DNA from 2 places in the Salinicola sp. CR57 genome. Region 2 is predicted to be linked to the other one. Evidence: predicted binding sites of a transcription regulator. Region 2 holds the regulator's gene; the other holds the start of a gene.

Evidence for each region. The regulator PhoB, encoded in region 2, activates phosphate uptake and scavenging genes when phosphate is short. The targets are predictions, from matches to a motif close to TGTCATANNNNTGTCANA.
Region 1: the regulator PhoB is predicted to act here: its motif matches at 2,093-2,110, upstream of phnD (phosphate/phosphite/phosphonate ABC transporter substrate-binding protein).

What each region holds. Positions count from the first base shown of each region.
Region 1 is NZ_PZJL01000001.1:73,977-78,952, forward strand. It holds gene zigA (zinc metallochaperone GTPase ZigA) at 234-1,433, opposite strand; gene DOM56_RS00330 (TraR/DksA C4-type zinc finger protein) at 1,516-1,947, opposite strand; gene phnD (phosphate/phosphite/phosphonate ABC transporter substrate-binding protein) at 2,189-3,199, shown strand; gene phnC (phosphonate ABC transporter ATP-binding protein) at 3,266-4,063, shown strand; gene phnE (phosphonate ABC transporter, permease protein PhnE) at 4,060-4,878, shown strand; gene phnE (phosphonate ABC transporter, permease protein PhnE) at 4,875-4,976, shown strand, end outside.
Region 2 is NZ_PZJL01000001.1:507,896-512,871, forward strand. It holds gene DOM56_RS02365 (chorismate lyase) at 1-458, shown strand, start outside; gene ubiA (4-hydroxybenzoate octaprenyltransferase) at 542-1,435, shown strand; gene phoB (phosphate regulon transcriptional regulator PhoB) at 1,581-2,270, shown strand; gene phoR (phosphate regulon sensor histidine kinase PhoR) at 2,279-3,616, shown strand; gene DOM56_RS02385 (methyl-accepting chemotaxis protein) at 3,864-4,976, shown strand, end outside.

The sequences.
Region 1 (4,976 bases), 430 kb from region 2:
TTCCTGACTGAGACGAATGATGGCAAAAATGTAGCTTGCTAATAATTTTTTAGCAATGCCCGACTCTCAATGGTGGAATTCAGATCCTATCGGATGGCTGTCGAGGTCGTGAGATGACCACTCGCACGATGACCGCTACCAATGACGGCCATAAAAAACCCCGGCAAATCCGCGAGGGATTACCGGGGAAGCTCTGGTGGAGACCAGATCAAGATGAGTCGGCAACAGCAGGCTCAGGCAGCGACGCCCCACTCGGGGAAGGGATCGGGCAAGGTCATCCAGTACCCCTTGCCGCGGGCCAGCTCGTCATCGTCGAGCAGGCACGCTTCCAGGCGGCGGCGGATGCTCGCCACGTCGAGCCCCTGGCCGATGAACACCAGCTCCTGGCGCATGTCGCCGAAGGGTTCTTCCCATTTCTCCCGGATCGAGGCGAGATACTCCGGGTCCTGGGGCCAGCGCGACTCGGGTACCGCACGCCAGAACAGACCGGCGAAACCGTGATGGGCAATACCGCCGGCCTGGCTCCACTGGCCGGCGAACTCGGGACGACTAGCGAGCCAGAAGAAGCCCTTGGAGCGCAGCAGGCGGCCGTCACCCCAGTCGCAGTGCAACAGCTCGAAGAAGCGCTGCGGGTGGAACGGGCGGCGCGCTTCGAAACTGAAGCTGCTGATGCCGTACTCCTCGGTCTCGGGGACGTGTTCACCGCGCAGCTCCTTGAGCCAGCCGGGGGCAAGCTGGGCCTTCTCGAAGCTGAAGCGGCCGGTATCGAGCACCCGGTCCAACCCGATCTGGCCGTGGCTGATGGCATGGATCTCGGCATCCGGATTGAGGGTTCTGAGCACCGCCTCGACCTCGGCGAGCTGGCCGGCGTCGATCAGATCGCTCTTGGAGATCAGCAGCACGTCGCAGAACTCGATCTGGTCGACCAGCAGGTCGGCGACGTTGCGCTCGTCCTCCTCGCCCAGGCTTTCACCCGCCTCGGCCAGCGATTTGGCCTCGTAGTACTGGGTCAGGAAGTTGGCACCGTCGACCACGGTGACCAGGGTATCCAGGCGTGCCACCTGGGACAGGCTGCGGCCCTGTTCATCCTCGAAGGTAAAGGTCTCGGCCACCGGCAGCGGCTCGGAGATGCCGGTGGATTCGATCACCAGGTAGTCGAAGCGGCCCTCCTCGGCGAGACGGTTCACCTCGATCAGCAGGTCTTCGCGCAGGGTGCAGCAGATGCAGCCATTGCTCATCTCGACCAGCTTCTCTTCGGCACGGTTGAGATCGACTTCGCGCTCGACCAGGGCGGCGTCGATATTGATCTCGCTCATGTCGTTGACGATCACCGCGATACGGCGGCCGTCACGGTTGTTGAGCAGATGGTTGAGCAGCGTGGTCTTGCCGGCGCCGAGAAAGCCGGAAAGCACGGTAACGGGTAAGGGATTCATGGATTCCTCCAGCAAGGTCGGTCCGGGTCGGCCTCTGTATCGGGCGGGCCGTCGATGTCTTGGGTCGCCGACAAGCGAGGTGTCAGGCGCTGTGTCGCTTGGCGTAATGGTGCTCGCGCTGCTCCTGACGCTGCTTGGCCTCGAGACAGAGCGTGGCGGTGGGTCTCAGCAACAATCGTCGCAGGCCGATCGGCGCGCCGGTCTCTTCGCAGAATCCATAGTCGCCCTCATCCAACCGCTTGAGGGTACCGGCAACCTTGCGCAGCAGCCGGGTCTCACGGTCGGCCTGGCGTAGTAGCAGACGCAACGTCTCCTCGTTGGCGGCCAGGTCGGCCTCGTCGCCGACACCACGGCTGTCGACGATGGTGCGGCGAGTCTCTTCAAGCGCCGCTTCGAGCCCCGCCTGCTCCACCAGCAGACGCCGTCGGAAGAAGTCGAGCTGAGCCTCGTTCATGTAGGCGTTCTCGGGCATTGCCAGCAGTTGGCTCTCTTCCTCGATAAGCGGTAACGGCATGGCAGTCTCCTCCGGAGCGTCGCGAAAAACCAATGTTATAACATAACAATAAAAACACCAACTTTCTTCTTCCTGCTCGGAAACGAACATGAAACGCAGTCATTAGCGAAAGTCGTATGCGCTTTACGCCGAATTTTGCGCACACTGTGACAAAACCATGACACCGAAAGCATCTATAAAGAGATCGACAAATCGCGCGGCCGGTGTCGCTTATAACAACCTCCGTTCCAGGAGATCCGCCATGCTACGACGCCTCGAATCCTCCAGCTCCCCCTCGCTGCGCCTGCCGCTTTCCCTGTTGACCACGCTGCTACTCGGCTGCGGCCTCGCTCTCTCGACGCAGGCCGCCGATGCGTGCCCGCAACGCGGGGACCTGGCGCCCATGTACTGCGACGCCGACGGCGATCTGGTCGCCGATGCGCCGACCGACGAATCCCAATATCTCGACCCCGATCCGCTGGTCTTCGCCTATACCCCGGTCGAGGACCCGGCGATCTACGCCGATATCTGGGAACCGTTCATCGAGCACCTCCGCGATGTCACCGGCAAGGACGTTCGCTTCTACGCCGTGCAATCGAATGCTGCCGAGATCGAAGCGATGCGCAGCGGGCGCATCCAGGTCGCGGGCTTCTCCACCGGGCCGACGCCGTTCGCGGTCAACCTCGCCGGGGCGGTGCCGTTCGCGATCATGGGCAGCGACGACGGCGAGTTCGGCTATACCTTGCAGGTCTACACCCGCAAGGACAGCGGCATCGACGAGCTGAGCGATCTCAAGGGCAAGCGCGTGGCGCACACCTCCCCCACCTCCAACTCCGGCAACCTGGCGCCGCGCGCCCTGTTCCCGAAGCAGGGCATTACCCCCGACGAAGACTACGAAGTGGTCTACTCGGGCTCCCACGACCAGTCGATGCTGGGCGTGGTGGCGGGGGACTACGACGCTGCGCCGGTCGCCTCCGAGGTGGTCGATCGGATGGCCGAGCGGGGCCTCTACGACCCGGAAGAGGTCAAGATCGTGTTCGAGTCCAAGCGCTTCCCCACCACCTCCTATACCTATGCCTACAACCTCAAGCCCGAGCTGATCGACAAGATCAAGGAGGCCTTCTTCAGCTTCGACATGAAAGGCACCGAGCTGGGCGAGGAGTTCGACGGCGTGACCAAGTTCATCCCGGTCACTTATCAGAAGGATTGGGAAGTCATCCGCGACATTCAGGACGCCAATGGCGTCGTCTACTCCCAGGAAAACGTCGAGTAATCCGCCGAACCACAGGCGGCGCCATCGGCCACGAAGGCCGATGGCGCCGTCAGCAGAGGATCTCCCATGCTGCGCATTCAGAATCTGATCAAACGGTACGGCCATGGCGAGCCGGTGCTGCGCGGGCTCGATCTCGACGTTCCCGGTGAATCGGTGGTATCGATCATCGGCGCTTCGGGGGCCGGCAAGAGCACCCTGCTGCGCTGCATCAACCGGCTGGTGGAGCCCACGGAAGGCAGCATCGAGCTCAACGGCCTGGAGTTGACGCATCTCAAGCGTGAAGAGCTGCGCAAGGCGCGCCGGCGCATCGGGATGATCTTCCAGGGCTTCAACCTGGTGGATCGCCTGACGGTGATGGAGAACGTCCAGTGTGGGAGGCTGGGTTATATCCCCTACTGGCGGGCGGCACTGCGCAAGTACCCGGCGGAAGACATCGAGCGCGCCTACCACCTGATGGAGCGCGTCGGCATCGCGCACTACGCCAACAAACGCGCCGATGCACTCTCCGGTGGCGAACGTCAGCGTGTCGGCGTGGTTCGGGCGTTGATGCAGCAACCGGAAATTCTGCTCGCCGACGAGCCCACGGCCTCGCTGGATCCGGTGAGCTCGCGCCAGATCATGGAGCTGCTGCAGACGCTCTCCCAGGAGCTGTCGCTCCCGGTACTGATCAACATCCACAACGTGGCCGAAGCGCGTGAATACACCCAGCGCATCGTCGGCATGCGATTCGGCAAGCTGATCTTCGATGGCGTTCCCGCCGACCTGGACCAGGAGGCGATGGATGCCGTCTACAGCGGCACCCCGGGGGAGGCACGTCAGCAGGCCGAGAGCGGGTCGGCCCACTCACCGGCGGTGGTGTCATGAGCACCAGCACCGATCAGACGGTCCCGTCGTCGCGGCGACACTGGCGCAAGCCACCGTTCATCGCCAATCCAGTGCTGCGCTGGGGGCTGGTCGTGGGCGTCGCGATCTACGCCGTGTGGGCGATCTCGATCCTGCCGTTCGATCTCGATCGCATCAGCCAGGGCATGACCCGTGCCGCGCGGATTTTCTCCGGCGCCTTTCCGCCCAACTTCGACCGCTATGAGCTGCTCATCGACGGCTTCCTCGAAAGCCTGCAGATCGCCATCCTGGCGACGCTGCTGGGTCTCGCGCTGAGCGTTCCCATCGCGTTCATGGCGGCCCGCAACATCGCCGCCAGGCCGATCTACATGATTGGCAGGGCCATCATCATCCTGGCGCGCAGCTTCCACCCGGTGATCGTGGCGATCCTGTTCGTCAAGGCGGTGGGGTTCGGTCCGGTGGCCGGCATCCTGACGCTGACGCTCTACTCGATCGGCTTCGTCGCCAAGATGCTGGCCGAGCGAATCGAGGAGATCGACTGGGGTCAGGTGGAAGCGCTACGTGCCAGCGGCACCCGCTATATCAGCGTGCTGCAGTTCGCCGTGCTGCCGCAGATCATGCCGCGCCAGATCGGCCTCGGCATCTATCAGCTCGACAGCAACCTGCGGGCGTCGGCGGTGGTCGGTATCGTCGGCGCCGGCGGCATCGGCTCGACGCTGATGAACGCTTTCGGCCGCTACGACTACGACTTCGCCCTGGCGATCACGCTGGTGATCATCGGCGTGATTCTGGTCAGCGAAGCGATCAGCGGTCGGATCAGGAGGAACATCGGATGACGCAGACCGTTGCCGAGCGCACCTGGGCGCGCTATACCCCGCAACAGCGCTGGAAGCGCTTCCTGACACTGCTGGTCGTGGCAGCGGCCGTGGTGTGG
Region 2 (4,976 bases):
TAGGCTCTACCGATTCGCTCACCGCCCGGTTGGTCGCGGCCTCCAGGCGCCCTTTCCGGGTCAGGCTGGAACACCAGGGCGTCGAACGACCGCGCCGCGACGAGGCGCTTGCCTTGGGGCTGGCGCCGACCGACCTCGCCTGGATACGCGAGGTCACGCTGATGAGCGGCGAGCGACCGTGGGTGGCGGCGCGCTCGGTCACCCCACTGGATCGTACCGGTTGTCGGCGCCTGCGCACGCTGGGCGAGCGTTCGCTGGGGAGTTGGCTATTCGCGCAGCCCGACCTGCAACGCGACCCGATCGAGGTGGCGCGAGTCTCCGCGGACGCGGAGGGCGTGTGGCTGCGGCGGTCACGTTTCCGTCACGGCAGCATTCAACTGCTGGTGCAGGAGTGCTTCCTGCACGAAATGGCGGAGGACCTGGGCCTGGCTCTCCCGGGACGACGACCGACGACCTGAACGACGGCTCCCACCTCGAAGCGAGGCCGCAGTTGCAGTAAAGTCGTTGCCGATTCAGAGGCCTTGCCGTTTCGGAGATTCGTATGCCCAGCGCCGGTTCCCCTTCCACGCCCCGCGGCCTCGCCCGCCTGCCGGACTTCCTGCGCCTGACCCGGCTCGACAAGCCGATCGGCACCTGGCTGCTGATGTGGCCGACGCTGTGGGCGCTGTGGCTCGCCGCCGGCGGCCTGCCGGATCGCGCCAACCTGATCATCTTCGTGCTCGGCGTCTATCTGATGCGCGCCGCCGGCTGCGTGGTCAACGACTACGCCGACCGCAAGATCGACGGCCACGTCAAGCGCACCCGGGAGCGCCCGCTGGCCACCGGACGCATCCGCGAGCAGGAAGCCAAGCTCCTGTTCGCGGCGCTGGTGGCGGCGTCCTTCGTGCTGGTCTGCTTCACCAACCTGGCCACGGTGCTGCTCTCCTTCGTCGGCGTGGCGCTGGCCGCGCTCTACCCCTTCATGAAGCGCTACACCCACCTGCCCCAGGTGGTGCTGGGCATGGCATTCTCGTGGAGCATCCCGATGGCGTTCATGGCGGTGAGCCGCAGCCTGCCGCTGGAGGCGTGGCTGCTGCTGCTCGCCAACGTCGCCTGGACCGTGGCCTACGACACCCAATATGCCATGGTCGATCGCGACGACGACATCAAGATCGGGGTCAAGTCCACCGCGCGCCTGTTCGGCCGCGCCGACAAGCTGATCATCGGCCTGCTGCAGCTGCTGACCCTGGCGCTGCTGGCCTGGGTCGGAGCGCGGCTGGCACTGGGTGGGTTCTTCTGGCTGGGGCTGGCAGCGATGGCGGCGACCTTCGTCTATCAGCAGTGGCTGATCCGGGAGCGCGAGCGCGGCCCCTGCTTCCAGGCCTTCCTCAACAACTTCTGGTCGGGACTCTTGCTGTTCGCCGGGCTGGTCCTGGCGCTGTGGCCGCCGGTCTGAAGGACGCGATTGTCGTAACTGTCATATCGATGTCATATTCTCACGATGTAATCGTCACCGTTCTGTCACGGCCGGTCGCTACGTCCGATGGCGTCATCGACGCCACGCAACAAAGCGAACCGGCGGCTCACTCGAGGCACTACGCATGAGCTCCAAGACCGTACTCATCGTTGACGATGAAGCATCTATCCGCGAAATGATCGCCGTTGCCCTGGAAATGGCCGATTATCGCGTGCTGGAAGCCGACAACGCCCAGACCGGCCACGCCATGGCGCTGGACCAGAAACCCGACCTGATGCTGCTCGACTGGATGATGCCCGGCACCAGCGGCATCGAGCTCGCGCGTCGGCTGAAGCGCGAGGAGGCTACCGCCGAGATGCCGATCATCCTGCTCACCGCCAAGGGTGAAGAGGACAACAAGGTCCAGGGGCTGGAGGCGGGCGCCGACGACTACATCACCAAGCCCTTTTCGCCGCGCGAGCTGGTGGCCCGACTCAAGGCGGTACTGCGCCGGGCCACGCCGCCGGGTATCGAGGAGGCGGTCGAGGTCGAGGGGCTGCGGCTCGACCCCTCCAGCCACCGCGTCACCTCCCATGGTGGCGCCCTGGAGATCGGCCCGACCGAGTATCGTCTGCTGCAGTTCTTCATGACCCACCAGGAACGTGCCTACACCCGCAGCCAGTTGCTGGATCAGGTCTGGGGCGGCAACGTCTACGTGGAAGAGCGTACCGTCGATGTGCATATCCGCCGGCTGCGCAAATCCCTCGGCGAAGCGCACCAGCATCTGGTCCAGACCGTGCGCGGCACCGGCTACCGCTTTTCGGTCAGGGAGTAAGTCAGGACGTGCGCTACTGGATCAACGAACTGTGGCGCCTCGGCTACATGCTGTTCGGGCTCGGCGCCATGGGACTGTTGCTCGGCAAGCTGGGCGGCGACCTGCTCGCCGGGCTGGGCTGGGGGCTAGCGGCTGGCCTGGGGCTCTATGTCTTCCTCCACCTGTGCCACGTGCGCATGCTCTATGTCTGGCTGCTGAAGAATCCCCGCGAGGCGCCACCACCCGGCACCGGAGTCTGGGGCGACCTGTTCGATCGCCTGTATCACTATCAGAAAGCCCAGACCCAGCTGCAGCAACGACTGCGCGATATTCTGCGGCGCATCCAGGACTCCTGCGAGGCGATGCGCGACAGCGTGGTGATGCTGGATCCCAATGGCGACCTGGAGTGGTGGAACAGCGCCGCCGGCGACATGCTCGGCCTGCAGCCCGATCACGACCGCGGTCAGCCGATCACCAACTTCCTGCGCGATCCCCGTTTCATCGCCTACTTCGAGACGGGCGACTATCGCGAGCCGCTACTGATTCCCTCCCCGGTCCAGGCCAATCGTACCCTGCAGTTCCATCTCACCCTGTTCGGCGACAACGAACGCCTGCTGATGGCGCGGGACGTGTCCCGGCTGCATCAGCTGGAGATGATGCGCCGCGACTTCGTCGCCAACGTCTCCCATGAGCTGCGCACGCCACTGACGGTGCTGGCCGGTTATCTCGAAACCTACTCGGACCACGCCGACCAGTTGCCCCAGCGCTGGCAGCGCGGGTTCGGCCAGATGCAGGCGCAGACCATGCGCATGCAGCACCTGGTCGAGGATCTGCTGCTGCTGTCGCGGCTCGAGATCGATAGCCCCGACGACGACCGCGATACGCTGGACGTGACGACGCTGCTCCACGATATCGTCGCCGATGCCCGGGAGTTGAGCGCACAACACCACCAGTTGTCGATAGAAGCCGACGAGTCGCGACGGCTGCTGGCGAACACCAAGGAGATACGCAGTGCCGTCTCCAACCTGGTCTTCAACGCCGTTCGCTACACACCGGAAGGCAGCACCATCACCCTGCGCTGGAAGCCTTGGCACGACGGCGCCGCCATCGAAGTGGAAGACAACGGCGAGGGTTTCGATCCCGTCCATATTCCGCGACTGACCGAGCGCTTCTATCGCGTCGACAAGGGCCGCAGCGCCGCCACCGGCGGCACGGGGCTGGGCCTGGCCATCGTCAAGCACGTGCTGCTGCGCCACGACGCCAGCCTGGAAATCGTCAGCCGCCCGGGGCTCGGCGCGCGCTTCCGCTGCGTGTTCCCCGCTACGCGACTGGTCGGCGCTGACACAGGGTCGGCGCCATCCCCCTGAACGAGGCCGTCGCTACCCACGGCGGACGCCCCTCCACCCATGCCGGCACGATCGCCGAACCGCGTCGGGCAACGCACGGCGTGCCACGGCCAGACCAGACCAGACCAGACCAGACCAAGCGCATCACACCGAAATCGTAGGAATCGATCTCTCAATCTTGATTAGAGGCTGCCGATAAAGTGGGCGGATTATTAGTTTAATCCTCCATATGAATCGGCAGGTAGCTAGGAAAGGGACGGTTTTCGCGATGACGATGCGGCAAAAACTCTGGATCACGGTGGGACTGATGTGGTTCGGCATGCTGGTGTTGGTGGGCTGGATGGCCCTGGAGAAGCGCGAGACACTGATGGCCGAGCGCGTCAGCAGTCTCAAGAGCTTCGTGACCAGCGCCCAGACACTGGTCGAGCGTTATGTCGAACGCGCCAACGATAGCGAGTTCTCCGAACAAGCCGCCAAGGATTTCGCGCGCAGGAACCTGTCGGCCCTGGATCTCGACGGCAGCTATGTCTACGCCTTCGACAGCAACATCCATCTGGTCTATCACCCCAAGCGCGAAATCGGCACGGACATGAGCGGTTTCCGCGACGACAACGGCATCTATTTCTATCGCGAGCTCAAGGCGCTGGCGGACTCCCCCGACGATGGCACCCTGGAGTACACCTCCACCAACGCCGATGGCCAGGACATATCGCGCCTCAACTACGTGCGCTACGTCCCCGAGTGGGACTGGTATCTCGCCGCCAACGTCTATATCAGCGACATCCAGCAGGCGTTCTGGGCCGGCGTGTTGAAGATGAGCCTGATCGCCGGTGCCATCGGCATCATCATCACGCTGATCATGGGCTGGATCATCCGCAACGTGCTGGGCGACCTGGGAGGCGACCCGCGCCAGGCGCGAGACGCGATCCAAGGCATGGCCGAGGGCGATCTCACCACCGCGCTGAAGATCGGCGCCGGCGACCGCCACAGCCTGCTCGCAGCCATCGAGGGCATGCGGATTCACCTGGCCGAATCGATGACCAACGTTCGCCACGCCTCGACCACCATCACCGTCGGCGTGGGCCAGATCCACAGCGGCAACCAGGATCTGGCGGCGCGAACCGAACAGCAGGCGGCATCCGTCGGCGAGACGGCCTCCAGCATGGAGGAACTGACCCAGACCGTACGCCAGAATGCCGACAACGCCCGCCAGGCGAGCGGTCTGGCCGGTGAGGCCCGCGCCACCGCCGCGGAGGGCGGCGAGATGATGGATCAGGTCGTCTCGACTATGCAGGGCATCACCGACAGCTCGCGCCGGGTCACCGAGATCGTCGGCGTGATCGACTCGATCGCCTTCCAGACCAATATCCTGGCGCTCAAC